Regions from separate parts of the Cellulosimicrobium sp. KWT-B genome, predicted to be linked through region 2. Evidence: riboswitches for the same ligand, from Rfam matches in the RefSeq annotation. Region 2 holds a riboswitch; the other holds the start of a gene.

Region 1 (10,999 bases), on a different contig from region 2:
CGCGCGGGTCGATCGACTTCACGGCGAGCTCCAGCAGCTCGGTGACCTCCTCCGTCGAGGGCACGCGCGGGCTGTGGATGTCGTAGACGCCCGGCCCGATGCCGCGCGAGTACCCGGCGTCGCGCAGCTCCGGCACGATCTCCATGCGCGAGCGCGCCGCCTCGACCGACGTCACGTCGGCGTCGAGGCCGTCGATCGCGCCGATGACCTCGCCGAACTCCGAGTAGCACAGGTGCGTGTGGATCTGCGTCGCCGCCTCCACGCCCGACGTCGCGAGCCGGAACGACCCGACGGACCAGTCGAGGTACGCCGGCTGGTCCGCGCGGCGCAGCGGCAGGAGCTCGCGCAGCGCGGGCTCGTCGACCTGGACGATCCCGATGCCGGCGGCCTCGAGGTCCGCGATCTCGTCGCGCAGCGCGAGGCCCACCTGGTTCGCCGTGTCGCCGAGAGGCTGGTCGTCGCGCACGAACGACCACGCGAGGATCGTCACGGGCCCGGTGAGCATGCCCTTGACGGGCTTCTCGGTGAGCGACGCCGTGTACGCGGACCACTCGACCGTGATCGGCGCGGGCCGCGTCACGTCGCCCCACAGGATCGGCGGGCGCACGCAGCGCGACCCGTACGACTGCACCCAGCCGTTCGCCGTGACCGCGAACCCGTCGAGGTGCTCCGCGAAGTACTGCACCATGTCGTTGCGCTCGGGCTCGCCGTGCACGAGGACGTCGAGGCCCAGCTCCTCCTGGATCGCGACGACGCGCGCGATCTCCTCACGCATCGCGGTCGTGTAGTCCGCGTCCGACAGCTCGCCCTTCGTCCACAGCGCGCGGGCGCGGCGGATCTCCGGCGTCTGCGGGAACGAGCCGATCGTCGTCGTGGGCAGCGGCGGCAGGTTCAGGCGCTCCTGCTGCGCGGCCGCACGCTCGGCGTAGTCACCGCGCGCGAAGTCCGCGTCGGTCAGCGCGGCCGCACGCTCGCGCACCGCGGGCACGACGACGCCGCTCGCCTCCGCGCGCGACGCCACCGCCGCGCGGGACGCCTCGATCTCCTCCGCGACGGCGTCGCGACCCTCGGTCAGCGCGCGGGCGAGCGTCGCGACCTCGCCGACCTTCTGGTCCGCGAACGCGAGCCAGTCGCGCAGGCGCGGGTCGAGCGTCGTGCCCGACGCCGTGCCGGGCTCGGCGAACGTCTCGTCCTCGACGTCGTGCGGCACGTGCAGCAGCGACGTCGACGTGCCGACGGCGACCGCGCCCGCACCGAGGCTGCGCGCGGCGGTCAGCGTGTCGAGCTTTGCCGAGAGGTCGGCGCGCCACACGTTGTGCCCGTCGATCGCGCCGACGACGAGCGTCTTCGTCAGGAGGTCGTCGTAGGGCGAGTCCGGAAGGTCCGCACGGACGGCGTCGATCGCGATCGCTTCGACGTCCGTGCCCGCGAGGGTCGCCAGGAAGTCGAAGGTCGCGCCGTCGCCGTCCGGCGACGTCTCCAGCCCGCCGAACGGCGTGGCGACGAGGATCGCGGGCCGCGCGTCCTGCGCCGAACCAGGGGTTGCCGCCGGGTTTGCGGACGAGGCCGCCGAAGACCCCGGGCTCGGCACCGGGCGGAGGTCGGTCGCGAGGGCGCGGTACGCGGACCCCACGGCGGCGGCGAGCTCGGTGAACGGCACGTCGACCGAGTCGGTGACGAGGATCGGCTCGTCGAGCTGGACCCACGGCGCCCCCGCCGCGGCGAGCGCGCGCAGCAGGTCGGCGTAGGCGGCGACGACGTCGTCGAGGCGGTCGAGCGGCGAGTACCCGGCGGGCGCGTCGTCCGCGGCCTTGGACAGCGCCAGGAACGTCACCGGCCCGACGACGACGGGCCGCGTCACGACGCCGGCTTCCTTCGCCTCGACGAACTCGCGCACGACGCGGTCGTCGACGAAGCGGATCGGGGTGTCCGGGCCGATCTCGGGGACCAGGTAGTGGTAGTTCGTGTCGAACCACTTGGTCATCTCGAGCGGGGCGTCGTCCCCCTGGCCGCGCGCCACGGTGAAGTAGCCCGCGAGGTCGAGGCGGCCCGCGTCGTCGGTCAGCGGCGCGAACCGCGACGGGACCGCCCCGAGGGCCGCGGCGACGTCGAGCACCTGGTCGTAGAAGGAGAACGAGCCGGGGACGGACGCGTCGTCGGCGCCGAGGCCGAGGTCGACGAGCCGGCGCACGGTCGCGAGGCGCAGCTCGCGGGCCGTGGCCTCGAGCTCCTCGGCCGAGGTCTTGCCGGCCCAGAACGCCTCGACGGCCTTCTTCAGCTCGCGGCGGCGACCGATGCGCGGGTAGCCGAGCACGGTGCCGGCGGGGAAGCCGACCGGGTTCTGGGTAGGGGAGTGTACGGAAGTGGCCATGATCGAAACCTCTTGCTGGTCCGGAGGACCGGTCAGACGGGCGCGCCGTGCGTGGCGGCGCTCGTCGTGGGCAGGGAGGTGCCGGTGACCCACGGCCCGCTGGCCAGGTCCGGGACGAGCGGGGCGGCGGCGGCGCTGGCGCCGCCCCCGGTCCCGACCGACCCGCCGCCGAGGTGGACACCCTCGAGCAGGTCAAGAGCGGCGCGGTGCTTGTTGAACGTGTACACGTGCAGACCGGGCGTGCCCGCGTCGAGGACGCGCTGCGCGAGGTCGACCGAGTACGCGATCCCGTAGGCGTGCTGCGCCTCCGGGTCGGGCAGGGCGTCGAGCGCGTCCAGCAGGTGCTGGGGCGGGCGCACGCCCGTGAGCTCCTCGACGCGACGGAGCCGCGCGGGCTCCGTCGTGGGCAGCAGCCCGGCGAGGATGGGGATCGTCACGCCGGCCGCGCGGGCCTCGGCGACGAAGTCGGTGTACGACGACGCGTCGTAGAAGAGCTGCGTGATCGCGAAGCTCGCGCCGGCCTGCTGCTTCTGCCAGAGGCGGCGCACCTCCTGGGCGCGCGTCGTTCCGGCGGCGGGGTTGCCGTCGCAGAACGTCGCGACGGCGATCGTCAGCGGCCGGGCCGCGCCGCGCAGCGCGACGGCCGGGTCGGACGCGCAGCGCGACGCCTCGACCTCGCGCAGCAGGGCGACGAGCTCGGTCGACGACCGGACGCCGTCGGGTGCGGGCTGCCAGTCCGGCTGGTCGCGCGGCGGGTCGCCCCGCAGCGCGAGGAAGCTCCGCACGCCCTCGTCGAGGAAGTCGGTGATGACCGACTCCACGTCCTCGCGCGACGCCCCGACGCACGTGAGGTGCGCGATCGGCAGCACGGGCGTGCCCTGGAGCAGGCGTCCGACGACCTGGCGCGCGGTCGCGCGGTCGGTGCCTGCGGCGCCGTACGTCACGGACACGAAGTCGGGGTGCGTCGCGACGAGACGGCGTGCCGTCTCCCAGAACTTCGGGGCCGCGTCCGGTCGGCGCGGGGGCATGAGCTCGAACGACACCGTGGGTCGAGGACGGCCCGGACGGTGCGCGAAGGATGCCTCTGAGGTCATGCGTCACTCCATCGACCCTGGCGTTAGCACCTTTGTCCTCGGGAGGCTTCCGTCGGCGGGTTGCTGCGGTGTCGTCGAGCCAGGACTCTCGACCGCTCTGGATGGTTGCCACGATCCTACGACCCATCCGACATGCGGTCGAGAGCGCCCGCCAGGTGAGATGCGGAGGGTCGTCGGCGCTCCCGGTGCGACGAGTCTCAGGCCCGACGGCGCTCGGGCACGTGCAGACGGCGGAGGAACCGGTCGGTGCGCAGCGGCGGGCCGCGCCGGTCGAGGAGCGACACGACGACGACGGTCGCCGTCGCGAGCGGGATGGTCCAGGCGGCGGGCTGGGCGAGCAGGGCGCGCACGACGCCGGGGACGCCGTCGGCCGTGTCGCCGGACGGGCTCCCGTACCCCGCGGCGACGAGCGCGGACGACGCGAGCAGCGCCGTCGCGCACAGGACGGCGCCCACGACCATGCCCGCCACCGCGCCGCGCGCGGTGAGGCCGCGCCACCACACGCCGAGCAGGATCACGGGGGACAGGGCGGACGCGGCGAAGACGAACACCGTCCCGACGCTCGTCACGAGGCCCTGCGGGATGGTGACGAGCGCGAACGCGAGCGGGATGAGCGTGCACGCGACCGCCGACCAGCGGAAGGACCGCACGGTGCCGCCGAACAGGTCCTGGCTCACGACGCCCGCCAGCGCGACCACGAGCCCCGACGACGTCCCGAGGAACGCGGCGAACGCCCCGGCGACGACGAGCGCGGCGAGCAGCTCGCCGCCGAGCCCGGGCACGAGGCGGGTCGGCAGCGTGAGGACGACCGTGTCCGCGACGCCGGGCGCCGCGAGGTCGGGCGCGACGACCCGCGCCACGAGCCCGAGCGTGCTCGACACCATGTAGAACACGCTGATCATGACGAGCACGACGACGGTCGTGCGGCGAGCCGAGCCGCCGTCGGGCGAGGTGTAGAAGCGCACGAGGACGTGCGGCAGGCCGGTCGTGCCGAGCAGGAGGGCGAGCAGGAGCGAGACGGTCGCGTACGCGTCGAGGCCGCCCGGCCCGGCCTCGTGGGGGAACACGGCGCCGGGGTCGAACGTGACGACGGCGCCGCCAGGCTCGAACGCCCCGCCGAGCGCCATGAGCACGAAGACGAGCGGCACCGCGAGGGCGGTGAGCTTGACCCAGAACTGGAACGCCTGGACGAACGTGATGGAGCGCATCCCGCCCGCGGCGACGACGGCGCTCACCACGACCGCGATCCCCACCGAGCCGACCCACGGCGGCACCGCGGCCACGCTCGTGATGACGAGCGCCGCCCCGTGGAGCTGCGGCACCACGTAGAGCCACCCGATGACGAGCACGAGCACGCTCGTCACGCGGCGCGCGACCACGGAGTCGAGCCGGGCGTGCACGAAGTCGGGGATCGTGTACGCGCCGCTGCGCCGCAGGGGGCCCGCGACGAACAGCAGGACGAGCAGGTAGCCCGCCGCGTACCCCACGGGGAACCAGAACGCCTCCGCGCCGGACAGCAGCACGAGGCCGGAGAGCCCGAGGAACGTGCCCGCGGACAGGTACTCGCCGCTGATCGCCGACGCGTTCCAGACCGGCCGCACGGTGCGCGACGCGACGAAGAAGTCGCTCGTGGTGCGCGAGATCCGCAGGCCGTAGAACCCGATGAGGCCGGTCGCGAGCAGGAGCAGCGCGATCGCGACGAGGGGCAGCGCGCTGGTCACGGCGCACCGCTGTCGTCGGGGCCGGGCTCGTCGGGCCCGCCCGCGCCCTCGGCGAGCGCGCGGTACCGGCGCTCGTTGCGCGCCGCCGCGACCGCGAACACGACCGCGAACGCGACGATCACCGGGTAGAAGCCGTACGCGTGCACGAGCCACGGCAGCGGCACGCCGAGCAGCACGACGTCGTCCAGCGCGGGCACGCCGCTCATCGTCACCGTGAGCAGCGTGACGACCGCGAGGAACGACGCCACGCACGCCAGCCCGAGCCGGAGCTGGGCCCGCACGAGCCCGCGCGTGTAGGCGGTCGCGGCGTCGTCCGGCTCGCCGGTCCGCGCCGTGCCCGACGGCGCCCCGCCCCCCGGGGCGGCGCCCTCGCCGGGGCCGGGGCGAGGGTCGGGGCTTGCGGCGGGGACGTCCGTGGACCGGACGCGCACGCGCGCGTCCCGCCGCGGGTCGGTGCCCGTCACGGCGCGCCCCGGTGCGGCCCGAGGAGCGCCTCGCGCACCGCGGGCACCATGCGCCGGCTCACCGGGACCTCGTGCCCGGCGACGACGAGCGCGGGCTGCGCCCCGCCGAACCGCGCCGCGGTCACGGCCGCGCGGTCCACGAGGTACGACCGGTGCACGCGCAGGAACCCCGCGGGCGCCCACCGCTCCTCGAGGTCGGAGAGCGGCTCGCGCACGAGGAACTGCTCGGTGTCCGTCACGAGCCGGGAGTAGTCGCCCTGCGCCTGCACCCACCGCACCGCGCTGCGCCGGACGAGGCGCGTCGTCGTGCCGACCGTCACGACGAGCGTCTCGTCGGCCGGGGCCGCACCGCCCGCCGGGTCGCCGGCAACCGGTGGGGGAGCGGCGGCGCTCGCGGGCGGTGCCGCCGCGTCGGTCGCGGGAGCGCGCCCCGCCGCCGTGCGCTCCGCGACGCGCTCGACGACGCGGTCGACGGCGCGCGTGAGCCGCTCGCGCCGCACGGGCTTGAGCACGTAGTCGACGGCCTCGACGTCGAACGCCTCCAGCGCGCGCGCCTCGTCGGCGGTGACGAACACCACCGCCGGGCGGTCGGCGAACCGCGAGAGCGCGCGGGCGAGGTCGAGGCCGGTCAGCCCCGGCATGTGGATGTCGAGGAACGCCGCGTCCACCGTGCGCGACGAGAGCTCGCGCAGCGCCTCGGAGCCGCTCGCGACCCCGCGCACGGTGCGCACGCGCGGGTCGCGGCGGAGCAGGGCCACGAGCTCGTCGAGCACGGGACGCTCGTCGTCGGCGACGAGCACGTCCAGCCCGACGGCGTCCCCCGCCCCGCCGGGGACGCCACCGGCCGGAGCCGGGTCCGGGGTGGTCACGGCACGCTCACCTCCGTCTCGTGCAGCGGCTGCGACCGCGGGACGCGCAGCCGCACGAGCGTGCCCGAGCCGGGCGCGGTCTCGATGTCGAGCGCGTGGTCGTCGCCGTAGAGCTGGCGCACGCGCGTGTCGACGTTGCGGAGGCCCACGTGCGTCGTGTCGCGCGACGTGAGGAGCTCGCGCACGACGGCCGGGTCCATGCCGACGCCGTCGTCCTCGACCGTGATCTCCGTCTGGGTGCCCTCGTCGCGCGCGGTGATGACGATCGTGCCGCCGTGCTCGCGCGGCTCCAGGCCGTGGCGCACCGCGTTCTCGACGAGGGGCTGGACGGAGAGGAACGGGATGACGGCCGTCAGCGACTCCGGCGCGATCTGCAGGGTGACGGCGAGGCGGTCGCCGAACCGGGCGCGCTCGAGCTCGACGTAGGAGTGGATCGAGCGCAGCTCGTCGGCGAGGGTCGTGAAGTCGCCGCGCCCGCGGAACGAGTAGCGCGTGAAGTCGGCGAAGTCGAGCACGAGGTCGCGCGCCCGCTCGGGGTCGGTACTGATGAACGACGCGATGGCACCGAGCGCGTTGTAGACGAAGTGCGGGCTGATCTGGGCGCGCAGCGCGCGCAGCTCGGCCTGCGCGAGCGCCGTGCGCGACGCCTCCAGCTCGGCGAGCTCGAGCTGCGCCGCGCACCACTGCGCCACCTCGCCCGTCGCGCGCACCAGCGGCGGCCGCACGGTGTCGGCGAACGCCACGACGACGCCGGCGACGCGCCCGCCCGCGACGACGGGCGCCCCGACGGCGTCCTCGACGTCGCCGCTCTCGACGTGGCGCCGTCCCGACGCGAGGACGCGCTCGGCGACGCGCCGCGCGTCGGGCTCGAGCGTCGAGCTCCCGTCGAGGGCGACCGCGCCGTCCGCCGTGACGACGGCGAGCGCGTCGGCGCCGAGGAGCTGGCGCAGGGAGCGGGCCGCGCGGCCGACGTCGTCGCCGTCGAGCCCGTCGCGCAGGTGCGTCGCGGCGCGCGACGCGAGGTGGAGGGTGCGGAACGTCGCCCGGTCGGAGTCGCTCCCGAGCTCGCGCGACCCGCGTGCGAGCCGCCAGGCGAGCACGAGCCCGAGGGTGAGCAGGACGCCCACGACGAGACCGGCGGCGGCGCCGGCGAACACGGGCCCGGACATGCAGTGATCGTATCCAGCGCGGCGTCACCCACCCCGGTGGGGCAGATAAGGTTAGGCAGTCCTATCCCATGACGAAGGAACCTCCTGTGCCGATCTCCCGGACCACGTCGAGCCCGCGCGTGCGCCGCAGCGTCACCACCACCGCCCTCGTGCTCGCCGCGACCCTCCTCGCGGCGTGCTCGTCCGACCCCGAGCCCGCGGCGACCGGCGCGCCGGCGCCGGACGACACCGCGGCGGGGTACGCCGTCGAGCACGCGCGGGGGACCGCCGAGCTCGACGCGGCGCCGCAGCGCGTCGTGACGCTCGAGCCCGTCGAGACGGACACCGCCGTCGCGCTCGGCGTCGTCCCCGTGGGCGCCGCCGTGCTGAGCGTCGAGGCGGGCGTGCCCGCGTACCTCGGCGAGGAGGCGCAGGCGATCGAGGTCGTCGGCACCGTGCCCGAGCCGAACCTGGAGGCCATCGCGGCGCTCGAGCCGGACCTCATCCTCGGCACGGAGTCGCGCCACTCCGACCTGTACGACCAGCTCGCGAGCGTCGCGCCGACCGTCTTCATGGCGACCCAGACCGACCCGTGGCAGGAGAACGTGCTCCTCGTCGGGCGCGCGCTCGGCCGGGAGGCGGACGCCCAGGCCCTGCTCGACGCCTACGACGCGCGGTGCGCCCAGCTCCAGGAGGACTACGACGTCTCCGGGACGGCGCAGCTTCTGCGCCCGCGCGACGGCATCGTGTCCGCGTACGGGCCGCGGTCGTTCGCGGGCAGCACGCTCGAGTGCGTCGGGTTCACGACGCCGGAGCAGGAGTGGGGCGAGGACATCTCCGTGGACCTGTCCCCGGAGCGCGTGACCGAGGCCGCCGCCGACCTCGTGCTCGTCTCGGCCGCCGACCCCGACGACGCGTCCGCGGTCCCCGCGGAGATCCCGCTCAACGCCGCGTCGTTCCCCGACGTGCGCGTCGTGGACCAGTCCTTCTGGATCAGCGGCGTCGGGCCGCTCGGCGGGCAGGCCGTGCTCGACGACGTCGAGCGCTTCCTGCAGGACCGTGCCAGCTCCTGACGCGGCGGCCGGGGCCCCGGCGACCGCCGGGAGCCCGGCCGGGTGCCGGTTCCACCGGTCGCCCAACGTGCTCTTCCCGACGACGGTCGCGCGCGTGCACGACGTCGGCCCGCGCCTCGTGCGCGTGACGCTCGCCGGGCCGGACCTGGCCGTATGCGCCGACGTCGGGCTCGACCAGCGCGTGAAGATCCTGCTCCCGGGGCCCGGCGCGGACCGCCTCGCGCGCCGGGCGCGCCTCGCGGACGAGAGCACGTGGCGCCGCGAGTGGTCCGGACTCGACGACGACGTGCGCCCCGTCATGCGCTCGTACACGCCCGTGGCCGTGCGCCCGGAGGTCGCCGAGGTGGACCTCGACCTGTACCTGCACGAGCCCGCGGGCCCGGCGAGCGCCTGGGCGCGGCGGGCGGCGGTCGGGGACCGCGTCCTGCTGTCCGCGCCGCACGCGCGGTTCGGCGTGACCGACCACGGCACGCAGTGGGACCCGGGGCCCGCCGTCGGGCACGTGCTCCTCGTCGCGGACGAGACGTCCGCGCCCGCGGTGCGCGGGATCCTCGCGAGCCTCGGCCCTGACGTCCGGGCCGACCTGCTCGTCGAGGCCGACGACCCGGCGGACGCCCCGCTCGGGGACGTGCCCGCGACCGTGCGCGTCGAGCACGTGCCCCGCCTGCGACGCCGCGGCGCCGAGCGGGCGGTGCTGGGCGCCGTCCGCGACTGGGCCGCCGTGCACGGCCGGTCCGCGGCCTCCGCGGGCGACGGCTTCTACGCGTGGTGCGCGACGGAGAGCGCCACGGTCGCGCGCGTCCGGGCCGAGCTCGTGGCGGCGGGCGTGGCCCGCTCGCGCGTGCACGCGCAGGGCTACTGGCACGACCGCGCCCGGCCGGACGCGGCGGTCAGACGAGGAACGCGACCATGACGACGAACGCGACCAGGAAGAACAGCAGCACGCCGAGCCCGACGAACAGGCCCAGCGCGACCGGGTGCGCCTGACGCCACGGCACGAGCCGGGGGTCCATCGCCCGCAGCTGCGCGGGCGTGACCGGCTGGTGGACCGGGTTGAGCGGGACGCCGCGGTGCGCGAGGTCGAGCGCGACGGCCGAGAGCTGGTCGCGGTCCCACATCTGTCCGACGAGCAGGGCGAGGCGCTTCGTCGGCCCCACGACGATGAGGTGGTGCGTCGGCGTCATGCCCCCGAACCCCATGCTGTCGACCGTGACGACGCGCTCGATCTCGGCCACCGTGAACCGCCGCGGCCGGCCCCAGCCCTGGACCGTCACCGACCCGTCGCCGAACGTGACGCGGGAGCGGTCGGTGAACCGGCGCGCGAGCACGTACGTCAGCGGGATCATCGCGAGCACGACGCAGGCGTAGCCCAGCGCGAGGGCGAGGTTGCGCGTGCTGATCCCCAGGGAGACCGCCGTGAGCCCGAGGATCGGCACGAGGACCGCGGCGAACGTGAGGTTGGCGCGCACCACGCGGCGCTTGGCGTCGTCGTGCAAGGTCAGCTCCGTCACGGGCGGCATCGTCCCACGGCACCGCGCCCTCGCGCCGGGCGGCCCGCCCGGGCGGTGCAAGGTTCGCCCACCGGGCGACACGATCGAGACATGACCCGACGACGTCCCCCGCGCAGGACGACGGCCCTCCCGGTGCTCGCCGTGGCGCTCCTCGCCTCGTGCGCCGGACCGGGCGCCGACGCGCCCCTCCGCCCGGGGGAGACGGCCGGGCCGGCGCCGACGACGGCCGCACCCTTGCCCGACGGCACGGCGCCCGCCACCGCGGGCGACCTGGTCGGCCGCTGGCAGCCCGGCACCGACTATGCGACCGACCCGCACGTCGTCCTCGCGGAGGACGGCTCGTGGACCGGGACCGACGGGTGCAACGTCGCGGACGGCACCTGGCGAGTCGGCGCCGAGGGGCGCCTGGTCGTCACCTCGGGCGGGCACACCGAGATCGGCTGCGAGGGCGAGCCGGTGCCGTACCTCCTGGCACTCTCCGCCCGCGCCGGGCTCGACGGTGACGTGCTCGTCCTCGTCGACCACGACGGCGTCGAGCTCGCGCGGCTGGAACGGGGCTGACTCTCGTAGCGCCCGTCCTGGGCTACCGGTAGGCGTCGGCAGATCGTCATGCCCGGGTAGGTACGGGTGCTCAGGAACCGCGGAAGAGGCGCTTGCGCGACCGCGGGTCGCCGGGGGAGCCGGCGGGCAGGTCGTAGGCGCTCGTCCACACCGGGACGTCGTCGGGCGGGAGCGCCCCGGCGCGGAC
Region 2 (10,999 bases):
GGGCGCGACGTGGTGCTGCTCGAGCGCTTCGCGCCCGGGCACGCGCACGGCGCCTCGCACGGGACGTCGCGCATCTACCGCACGACGTACGCCGAGCCCGAGTACCTCGACCTCGCGCAGGAGGCGCTGCGCCTGTGGCGCGAGGTCGAGGACGAGACCGGGACCGAGCTCCTCGACGTGACCGGCGGCGTGAGCCACGGGCGTCGCGACGGCGCGGCCGAGCGCCGCTCCGACGCGATCGGCGCCGCGTTCGCGGCCCGGGGGATCGAGCACGAGTGGCTCGACCCCGCGGCCGCGGCCGAGCGCTGGCCGGGGCTGCGGTTCGAGGGCCGGGTGCTGCACGAGGTCGCGACGGCCGGCCGGCTCCACGCCGACCGCGCCGTCGCGGCCCTCCAGGGGGCGGCGGCCGCCCAGGGCGCCGACGTGCGGCACGAGGTCGCCGTCCGGCACGTCGAGCGCGTCCCCGAGGGCGTGCGCGTCGTCACCGACGGCGCCGACGTCGTCGCGCGGGTCGTCGTCGTGACCGTCGGGGCGTGGAGCGCGGGTCTGCTGGGTTCCCCGGCGGGCGGCCTCCTCGGGCAGGAGCTCCCGCTCGTCGTCACGCAGGAGCAGCCCGCCCACTTCGCGCTCGCCCCCGGCGCGTCGCCCGCGGGGTGGCCCGCGTTCACGCACGACGTCGGTCCCGGCAGCGCGTGGCCGAGCGGCGTCTACGGGCTCGCGACCCCGGGCGAGGGCGTCAAGGTCGGCTTCCACGGCGTCGGCCCCGTCGTCGACCCCGACCGGCGCTCGTACCGGCCGGAGCCGGGTCAGCTCGCCGCGCTGCGCGACTACGTGCGGACCTGGCTGCCCGGCCTCGACCCCGACGCGTACGTCCCCGTGAGCTGCACCTACACCACGACGCCCGACCACGACTTCGTGCTCGACCGGCGTGGTCCGGTCGTCGTCGGCGCCGGGTTCTCCGGCCACGGCTTCAAGTTCGCCCCGGCCGTCGGGCGCGTGCTCGCCGACCTCGCGACCGCCCCCGGCGCCCTGCCCGACGGCGGCACCGCCGCCGAGCGGTTCGTGCTCGCCCGCCTCGCCGCACTCCCCGAGAGGACCGCCTCATGACGATCGCTCCCGCACCCGCCGCCGCGGACGCTCCGGCTCCGGCCGCGGGCCCCGAGACGCACGCCACGCACGACACCGGCGGGGCCCGTGCCGCGCTCGCGGCGCGGTACGGCGTCGACCCCGCCGTGGTCGAGGACGTCGCGTCCGGTGCGGCCGCGGGCCTGGCACCCGCCGCGGACCGTCCCGGCACCGTCCTCGCGACGCAGCTCCGGCACCGGACGGTGCGCCGCTACCGCACCGACCCGCTGGCCCACCACGTCGTGCCGACGCTCGTCGCCGCCGCGCAGTCCGCCCCGACGTCGTCGAACCTCCAGCTCTGGAGCGTCGTCGCCGTCACCGACCCCGTGCGCAAGGCGCGGCTCGCGGCGCTCGCGGGCGACCAGGAGCACGTGCGCACCGCGCCGCTGCTGCTCGTCTGGCTCGCCGACGTCGCGCGGGCCCGCGCCCTCGGCGAGCGCGAGGGCGTCCGGCTCGAGGCGACCGACTACCTCGAGACGACGGTCGTCGCGTTCCTCGACGCCGCGCTCGCCGCGCAGAACGCCGTCGTGGCGGCGGAGTCGCTCGGTCTCGGCACCGTGTACATCGGCGCGCTGCGCAACCACCCCGCCCAGGTCGCGGCCGAGCTCGGCCTGCCCGAGGGCGTCGTCGCGGTCGTGGGGCTCGTCGTCGGGCACCCCGACCCCGCGGGCGGGGAACGGGTCAAGCCGCGGCTGCCGCAGGCCGCCGTCCTGCACACCGAGCGCTACCGCGCCGCCGGCCAGGAGCAGCACGTCGCGGCGTACGAGAAGCGCATCGCGCCCTTCTACCGCGAGGAGGGGCTCGACGGCGGCTGGCGCGACCGCGTCGTCGACCGCCTGCGCGTCCCCGGCGCCCTGCGCGGGCGCGCCCACCTGCGCACCACTCTCGCCGCGCTCGGGTTCCCGTCCAAGTAGCCCGGCGGGCCCGCACGCGACCGCGTCGCCCCGAGCCACCGCACCCCACCAGAGGAAGCCATGTCCCACCAGCATCCGCACCCGACCGCCACCCCCGGCGGGCCGCGACCGGCGTCCGGCCGCGTCCCGCTGTCCGTGCTCGACCTCGCGATCGTCCCCGAGGGGGCGACGGGCCAGGACGCGGTGCGCCGCGCCGTCGGGCTCGCGCGCGACCTCGACCGGCTCGGCTACCACCGCGTCTGGTACGCCGAGCACCACCTGTCGCCCGGCGTCGGCTCCGCGTCGCCCGCCGTGCTCGCCGCCGCCGTCGCGGCCCGGACCGAGCGCATCCGCGTCGGCAGCGGTGCGGTGCTGCTGAGCACGACGAGCCCGCTCGTCGCCGCCGAGCAGTTCGGTACGATCGCCGCGCTCCACCCCGGCCGCGTCGACCTCGGGCTCGGCCGGGCGTTCACACCGCCGACGGGGGAGAAGGGGGCCGGGGCGCCGCCGCGGCGGGCCCGGCCGGCCACCGGGCCGCGGGTCGTCGACGGGCTGTACGTGCCCGGCGCGCCGCCCGCCGACGTGAACGACTCCGTGCTGCGCGAGCGGATCCTCGCGCAGAAGCGGATCGTCGGGGCGTCGCGCACCCCGGCGAGCTTCCGCGACGAGCTCGACCTCGTGCTCGGGCTGCGCGCGGGGAGCTACCGCGACGAGCGCGGGACGCCGTACGTGAGCCCGCCCGTCGAGGGTGCCGACTGGGACCTGTGGGTCCTCGCGTCGAGCGCGGGCGAGAGCGCGCGCGTCGCGGGCGAGCTCGGGCTGCCGCTCGCCGCGAACTACCACGTGGCGCCGTCGGCGACGCTCGACACCGTCGCCGCGTACCGCGAGGCGTTCCGGCCGGGCGTGCTCGACGAGCCCTACGTCGTCGTGTCCGCCGACGTGCTCGTCGCCGACACCGTCGAGCGGGCCCGCGAGCTCGCGACGCCGTTCGCGGACTGGGTGCTCTCCATCCGCAGCGGCGCCGACGGCGCGATCGCCTACCCGGAGCCGGGCACGTCGCCCGCGTGGGAGGAGCGTCCGGAGGCGGAGCGCGCGCTCGTCGCCGACCGCGTCGACACGCGCATCGTCGGCGACCCCGAGACCGTCGTGCGGCGGCTCGAGACCCTGCGCCGCGCGACCGGCGCGGACGAGCTCCTCGTCACCACCGCGACCCACGACGCCGACGACGCCCGACGCTCGTTCGCGCTGCTCGCCGAGCACTGGTTCGCAGACGCCTCGGGCAGAGGCGACACCACGACCGCCACCCCCGACGTCGCACCCGCCCTCGCCACCACCCGCTGACGCCACCACCCCGCGAAGGAGACACCCATGACCACGACCCCGCCCCTGCGGGCCGCGACCGACGCCGCCGCCCAGGTCGCCGACGGCGCGCTGCTGATCGACGTGCGCTCGGCCGGCGGTCGCGCCGCGCACGGCGAGATCCCCGGCGCCACGCTCGCCGACCGCGACGACCTCGACGCCCTGTTCGGCCCCGCCGACGCCCCGGTGATCTCGCTCGACACGCCCGTCGTCGTCGTGTGCGGGTCGCCGAACGGCTCCGGGCCGGTGGCCGAGGCGCTCGCGCGCCGGGGGTACACGCACGTGTCCCACGTCGACGGCGGCTTCCCCGCGTGGAAGGAGGCCGGCCTCCCGGCGTCCGACCCGGTCGGGGCGGCCCCGGAGCCCGCGCCCGCGGGGCCCGCGGCGTCGCCGGACCCGACGGCGCCCGCCCGGCCCTGAGCCGGCGGCCGGACCGTGCCCTGCACGTCCGGCCCCCGCACCACCGCACGCCGCACCACCGCACGCCGCACCACCGCACGCCGCACCACCCGCACCGACACCACGGAGACCCTCATGCCCGTCGAGTTCCTCGGCATCGCCACGACCAACGACGCCTCGGAGACCACCGAGCGCACGACCGCCGCGTTCGACCCCGCCTACCTCGAGCGCCTCGTGCGCGCGCACGAGGACAACGGCTGGACGCGCGTCCTCTTCGCGTACGGCTCCTCCGGCCCCGAGCCCGCCGCGCTCGCCGCCTACACCGCCGCGCGCCTGCAGTCGATCGAGCTGCTGCTCGCGCACCGGCCCAACGTGTCCTACCCGACGTACGCCGCCAAGACGTTCGCGACGCTCGACCAGCTCTCCGGCGGGCGGCTCTCCGTCCATTTCATCACCGGCGGCAACGACCACGAGCAGGGGCGCGAGGGCGACACGCTGACCAAGGACGAGCGGTACGCGCGCACCCACGAGTACATCCAGATCGTCAAGCAGGCCTGGTCGAGCGCCGAGCCGTTCGACCACCACGGGCCGTTCTACGACTTCGACGACTTCGTGCTCGACGCCAAGCCGTTCGAGGGCCGCACCCCGACCATCTCGTTCGGCGGGTCGTCGGACGCCGCGTTCCGCGTCGGCGCGGCCGAGGCCGACATCTACGCCGTCTGGGGCGAGCCGCTCGACCGCACCGCCGAGCAGATCGCGCGCGTGCACGCCGAGGCCGCCGCCGCGGGCCGCACGACGCCGCCGCGCATCCACGCCGCGTTCCGGCCGATCATCGCGCCGACCGAGGAGCTCGCCTGGGAGAAGGCGCACCGCATCCTCGACCGGATCGAGGCGCGCAAGGCCGCCGCCGGGGGACAGCTCAGCCGTCGGCACCCGATCGACAAGCCCGAGAACGCGGGCTCTCAGCGGCTGCTCGAGATCGCCGCCCAGGGCGAGCGCTTCGACACCGCGCTGTGGACCGCGACCGCGAAGGCCACCGGCGGCGCCGGCAACTCCAACGCGCTCGTCGGCACGCCCGAGCAGGTCGCCGAGGCGCTGCTCGCGTACTACGACCTCGGCGTCCGCGTCATCTCCGCGCGCGGCTACGACCTGCTGGACGACGCGGTCGACTTCGGCCGCTACGTCATCCCGCTCGTCCGCGAGGAGGTCGCGAAGCGCGACGCCGCCGCCGCCGCCGAGGCCGCCGCGGCCTGAGAGATCGGCAACCCCGCCCCGCTTCGGCAGCTCCGGTCGGATTCGGCACCTGCGGGTGCCGATCACGGCCGGAGCTGCCGAACGCGCCGGTACCGGCCCCCCCCGGACGACGACGAACAACAAGGAGAAGGACGTGCGGTTCCAGGTACTCGACATCGTGTTCAACCCGCCCCACCCCGTGACCGGGGAGGCGGTCGCGCCGTCCGACCGGTTGAACCGGGTCGTGGAGACGGCGGTGCTCGCGGAGGAGCTCGGGTTCGACTCGTTCGCGGTGGGGGAGCGGCACGCGGGAGAGGTGCTGTCGTCGGCGCCGACGGTGATCCTCGGCGCGGTCGCGGCGCGGACGTCGCGCATCCTGCTGAGCACGGGCGTCACCGTGCTGTCGCTGCTCGACCCGATCCGCGTCGCCGAGGACCTCGCGACGGTCGACCAGCTGAGCCGCGGGCGGCTGGAGATCGTCATCGGCAAGGGCAACGAGGTGCTGCAGTACCCGCTGCTCGGGCTGGACATCGACAAGCAGTACGAGTACCTCCAGGAGAACTACGAGCTGCTGCGCCTGCTGCTGTCGGAGGAGGACGTGAGCTGGAGCGGGCGGCACCGCCACGCGCTGGAGCACGCGACGACGCTGCCGCGACCGTTCGCCGGGCCGTTCCGGATCTGGCACGGGTCGGCGACGTCGCGCTTCGCGGTGGACCTCGCGGCCCGGTACGGGGACCCGATCGTCAGCGCCAACGCGCTGCAGCCGCGCGAGAACTACCAGGTGCTCATCGACCGCTACCGCGAGCAGTACGCGGCGCACGGGCACGACCCGGCGTACGGGTTCGTCGGGTCGGGCTCGGGCGGGCTGTTCCTCGCCGACACGACGGAGGAGGCGATCGAGCAGTACCGCCCGATCTACGAGGGCCAGGTCGCGGCGGCGGCGCGCCGGGGGTACGGGCCCGACGCCGTCGGGAAGGCACCGAGCTTCCGGACGGTCGAGGACGCCGTCGAGCGCGGGCCCGCGCTCGTGGGGTCGCCGGAGCGCGTGGCGGAGAAGATCCTCGACTACCACGCCTCCTACCGGCACGACCTGCAGTCCGTCTCGGTGAACCACCTGATCCCTGCGGCGCAGCAGGAGGACGTCCTGCGCCGGTTCGCGGAGGAGGTCGTGCCCGTCGTGCAGGCCGAGGTGAAGACGGACCTGTGGAGCCCCGCCGACTCCCGCCGCGCGGCGGGGTTCACGGCGTCCTGAGGTAAGCCCGCCGGACCGGAGGGGCCCGTCTCGCCTGGCGAGGCGGGCCCTCGCCGTGCTCGTGACGGCCCCGCCGACGGGTCACGACGTCGCGGAGCAGGAAACAACCGTCCGTCTGGCGGGACGGCCGTCTCGATACTTGACTCAACCGGTCGAGATTGTCTTTCCTGCTCCCAGGTGACGAGCGTCAGCACGCAGGCCCGGCTCGCTGACCAGCAACCCTTCGACGTGACGGGGTGCTCCGGGAACGACCTGACCGCGCCGCTCCCGCGGCGCGGTAAGCACGGCACCCCGGTGGGTTCCCCGCCGCGCCGGCCCTGGGCCCGGCGCGGTCGACCACCGGCGCCGGACGATCGCCGGTCCTCAGCCGGCACACGAGGAGAGCAGCACGACATGATCCCCACACCTCACCGACGCCGGTCCCTGACCGTCGCCGCGGCGGCCGCCGCGACGGGCCTCCTGCTCAGCGCGTGCGCGGGCGGCGGCTCCGGCGCGTCCGACGGCGACGGGTCGCCCAGCCCGTCCGGCGAGCCCGTGGCGGGCGGCGACCTGACGTTCGCCCTCACGGTCGACTCGCACTGCATCGACCCGCAGCAGGTCGGCAACAACGACGCCATCGCGGCGGCCCGCCAGACCGTCGCGTCGCTCACGGCGCAGGACCCGGAGACGGGCGAGATCCTGCCGTGGCTCGCGGAGAGCTGGGAGGTGAACGACGACGCGTCGAGCTACACGTTCCACCTGCGCGACGACGCCACGTACGCCGACGGCACGCCGATCGACGCCGAGTCGGTGAAGACGAACTTCGACGCGATCGTCGCGCTCGGCGCGACGGCGTCGCTCGGCTCGCAGTACCTCGTCGGCTACGAGGGCACGACCGTCACCGACCCGCAGACCCTCACGGTGGACTTCGCGGAGCCGAGCGCGCAGTTCCTCCAGGCGACGTCGACGTTCTCGCTCGGCCTCCTCGCCCCGTCCTCGGCCGACCTGAGCGTCGAGGACCGCTGCGCCGGCAAGTTCGTCGGCTCCGGCCCGTTCTCCGTGAAGTCGTACACGCAGGACCAGGAGATCGTGCTCCAGAAGGTCGCGGGCTACGCGTGGGGCTCGGAGGCGAGCGACCACCAGGGCGAGGCCTACCTCGACACGGTGACGTTCAAGGTCATCCCCGAGGCGAGCGTGCGCAGCGGCAGCCTGCAGTCCGGGCAGATCGACGCCACGGCCGCGATCTCGACCGTCGACCTCCCGCAGTTCGACGGGAACGGGTTCTGGCTCGAGTACCGCGCCAACCCGGGCGTCGTGTTCAACCTCTTCCCCAACGAGTCGAGCCCGCTCGCGGGCGACGAGGCCGTGCGGACGGCGATCCTCAAGGGCATCGACCGCGAGCAGATCGCGGACACCGTGCTCAGCGCGCAGGACGAGCCGGCCACGAGCGTCCTGTCGCACTCGACCCCGCTCTACGAGAGCGTCGCGGACGAGCTCGCCTACGACCCCGAGGGCGCGAAGAAGATCCTCGACGACGCGGGCTGGGTCGAGGGCGCCGACGGCGTGCGCGAGAAGGACGGCCAGAAGCTCTCCACGACCGTGACGTTCTGGCAGGTGCCGGAGCCGCTCGAGCTGGTCCAGCAGCAGCTCGCGCAGATCGGCGTGGACCTCCAGCTCCAGCACGTGACCGTCGCCGAGTCGCAGGCGATCAAGGAGAGCGGCGACTTCGACTTCGACTACTACAACCTCACGCGCTCCGACCCGGACGTGCTGCGCACGATCTTCTCCGCGAACGCGCGCAACATCAACCAGCGCGACGCGGAGGAGGTCGACGACCTGCTCGACGCGTCGGCCGCGGCGACCGACCCGGCCGAGCGCCAGGAGCTCGTCACGGAGGCGTCGCGCCTGCTCGTGCAGAAGGGCCACGCGATCCCGGTCTACGAGCTCTCGACGACCATCGCGGCCGCCGACACGGTCCACGGCCTGACGTTCGAGGCGTCGTCGCGCCTCGACTTCTACGACGCCTGGGTCACCCAGGGCTGACCCGCCGGGCCCGCCTGCCCGACGCCGCGGCGTCGGGCAGGCGGGCATCCCCCACGGAAGGAGGCCGACCATGGGCCGGTACGTCCTGCGTCGCGCCGGGCAGGGCCTGTTCGTGCTCTGGGCGGCGTTCACCATCTCGTTCTTCGTCCTCTACCTGCTGCCCAGCGACCCGGCCGCGCTCATGGCGAGCGGCGGGGGCGAGGCGGACCAGGTGGACCCCGCGCTGCTCGACGCCCTGCGCGCCCAGTACGGCCTCGACCGGCCCGTGCTCGTGCAGTACGCCGACGCGCTGTGGCACGCGCTGCGGCTCGACTTCGGGACGTCGTACGCGTCCGGGGCGCCCGCGACGCAGCTCGTGCTCCAGGCGCTCCCGGAGACGCTCCGGCTCACGGCCGCGGCGCTCGTCCTCGCCGTCGTGGCGGGCGCCGGCATCGCGATCGCGAGCACGTTCCCGCGCGCGGCCTGGCTGCGCCACGCGCTCGCGTCGCTCCCTCCGCTCGGCGTCGCCCTGCCGCCGTTCTGGCTGGGCCTCCTCCTGCTGCAGTGGTTCTCCTTCCAGCTCCCGCTGTTCCCCGCGATCGGCAACCAGGGCGCGATCAGCCTCGTGCTGCCGGCGATCACGCTCGCCGTACCGGCGAGCGCCGCGCTCGCCCAGGTGCTCGCGCGGAGCCTGCGCGGGACGCTCGGCGAGCCGTACGTCGAGACGGCGCGCGCCAAGGGCGCGAGCCGCGCGCGCGTGCACTTCGGCCACGCGCTGCGCAACGCCGCGATCCCCGCGCTGACCGTGCTGGGGGTCGTCGTGGGCGGGCTGCTCGGCGGCACGGTCGTCACCGAGACGGTGTTCTCGCGCGCGGGCCTGGGACGGCTCACGGTGACGTCGGTGGACGCGCAGGACATCCCCGTGGTGCAGGCGGTCGTCGTCCTCTCGGCGCTCGTGTTCGTGGTCATCACGCTCGTGGTCGACCTGCTCTACCCCCTGCTCGACCCCCGGATCGACGCACGACAGAAGGCGGTGGCCGCATGAGCACCAGGCCGGGAGTGCGCATCGTGCTCCGGGACGAGGCCCGGGTCGCGGACCGTGCCGCGGTGGCGGACGCGCCGCCGTCGGGCGCGCTCGCCCCCGACGCCCCGCCCGCCGACGCGCCCGAGGGGCGCACGCCCGCGGAGATCGAGGTCGAGGACCGCGAGGACGCGCGCGCGATCCTGCGGCACGGCCGCGTGCGGACCCGGGGCACGGCGAGCCGGTGGCGCCGCGGGGCGCGGTACGCCGTGCGGCGGCCCGGGCTGGTCGTCGCCGTGCTCGTCGTCCTGCTCGTCACGGCGTGGGCGGTCGTCCCGCAGCTCTTCACGTCGTACGACCCGCTGACGGGCGTGCCCGCGGACCGGCTGCAGCCGCCGTCGGGCGCGCACCTGTTCGGCACCGACCACCTGGGGCGGGACGTGTACGCGCGCGTCGTCCACGGCGCGTCGGCCTCGCTCGGCGCGACCGTCATCGCGGTCGCGGTCGGGCTCGTCGCCGGGTCGCTGCTCGGCCTGCTCGCGGGGTTCGTGCGCGGGTGGGTGGACGACGTCGTCGGCCGGTTCGTCGACGTGCTGCTCGCGATCCCCAGCATCCTGCTCTCGCTCGCGATCATCACGGCGCTCGGGTTCGGGACGGTCAAGGTCGCGATCGCCGTCGGCATCACGAGCGTCGCGACGTTCGCGCGCGTCATGCGGGCCGAGGTCCTGCGGACCTCGACGTCGGTGTACGTCGAGGCGGCCCGCGCGTCGGGGGTGCGCTGGTACGGCGTGCTGGGGCGGCACGTGCTGCCCAACTCGACGGGACCGGTGCTCGCGCTCGTCGCGCTCGAGCTCGGCACGGCCGTGCTCGCCATCTCGGCCCTGAGCTTCCTCGGCTACGGGACGCCGCCGCCCGCGCCGGAGTGGGGTTCGCTCGTCTCGGGCGGGCGCGACTACCTGGCCACCGCGTGGTGGCTCACGACCATGCCGGGCCTCGTGATCGTCGCCGTCGTGCTGTCGGCGAACCGCATCGCGCGGGCCCTGGAACGGACCGGAGGGGACGCATGACCGCCACGACGCCGACCACCCAGGAGCGTCCCGGCCCGAGGTCGGGCGAGGCGCCCGCGCTCGAGATCCGCGGTCTGGAGGTCGCCTACCGCACGCGCGACGGCGGCTCGTACGCCGCCGTCCGCGGCGTCGACCTCACGGTCGGGGCGGGCGAGGTCGTCGCGCTCGTGGGCGAGTCCGGGTCGGGCAAGAGCACGACGGCGCACGCGGCCCTGCACCTGCTCGCGCGCGGGGGCGAGGTGGCGGCAGGGACCATCCGCCTCGGTGGGCGCGACGTCGGACGGCTCTCCGAGAAGGAGTGGCAGCAGGTGCGGGGCCGCGACGTCGGGCTCGTGCCGCAGGACCCGACGGTGTCGCTCAACCCCGTGACGCGCGTGGGCGACCAGGTCGCGGAGGTGCTCGTCATCCACGGGCTCGCGCGGCGCAAGGAGGCGCGCGAGCGCGCGGTCGAGCTGCTGCGCCAGGCCGGGATCGACGACCCGGAGGCCCGCGCGCGGCAGTACCCGTCGCAGCTCTCCGGCGGGATGCGGCAGCGCGTGCTCATCGCGATCGCCGTCGCGGCCCGGCCGCGCCTCGTCGTCGCGGACGAGCCCACGAGCGCGCTCGACGTGACGGTCCAGCGCCGCATCCTCGACCACCTCGACGGACT

What was found. A riboswitch is a leader RNA that binds a small molecule or an ion and turns the genes downstream of it on or off. The one in region 2 is predicted to bind S-adenosylmethionine.
Region 1: linked by a shared signal. The riboswitch ahead of B9L22_RS08735 (methylenetetrahydrofolate reductase) and the one ahead of B9L22_RS03535 (ABC transporter substrate-binding protein) in region 2 are both predicted to bind S-adenosylmethionine.

The regions. Positions count from the first base shown of each region.
Region 1 covers NZ_NEDO01000002.1:564,829-575,827, reverse strand. The annotation lists gene metE (5-methyltetrahydropteroyltriglutamate--homocysteine S-methyltransferase) at 1-2,371, opposite strand, end outside; gene B9L22_RS08735 (methylenetetrahydrofolate reductase) at 2,404-3,465, opposite strand; SAM riboswitch class I at 3,471-3,573, opposite strand; gene B9L22_RS08730 (cation acetate symporter) at 3,663-5,186, opposite strand; gene B9L22_RS08725 (hypothetical protein) at 5,183-5,650, opposite strand; gene B9L22_RS08720 (LytTR family DNA-binding domain-containing protein) at 5,647-6,456, opposite strand; gene B9L22_RS08715 (sensor histidine kinase) at 6,516-7,688, opposite strand; gene B9L22_RS08710 (ABC transporter substrate-binding protein) at 7,775-8,740, shown strand; gene B9L22_RS08705 (siderophore-interacting protein) at 8,727-9,653, shown strand; gene B9L22_RS08700 (hypothetical protein) at 9,631-10,251, opposite strand; gene B9L22_RS08695 (META domain-containing protein) at 10,342-10,812, shown strand; gene B9L22_RS19980 (hypothetical protein) at 10,883-10,999, opposite strand, start outside.
Region 2 covers NZ_NEDO01000001.1:813,186-824,184, reverse strand. The annotation lists gene B9L22_RS03565 (FAD-dependent oxidoreductase) at 1-1,107, shown strand, start outside; gene B9L22_RS03560 (NADPH-dependent oxidoreductase) at 1,104-2,039, shown strand; gene B9L22_RS03555 (LLM class flavin-dependent oxidoreductase) at 2,100-3,359, shown strand; gene B9L22_RS20400 (rhodanese-like domain-containing protein) at 3,387-3,797, shown strand; gene B9L22_RS03545 (LLM class flavin-dependent oxidoreductase) at 3,912-5,030, shown strand; gene B9L22_RS03540 (LLM class flavin-dependent oxidoreductase) at 5,164-6,261, shown strand; SAM riboswitch class IV at 6,438-6,551, shown strand; gene B9L22_RS03535 (ABC transporter substrate-binding protein) at 6,655-8,283, shown strand; gene B9L22_RS03530 (ABC transporter permease) at 8,354-9,307, shown strand; gene B9L22_RS03525 (ABC transporter permease) at 9,304-10,350, shown strand; gene B9L22_RS03520 (ABC transporter ATP-binding protein) at 10,347-10,999, shown strand, end outside.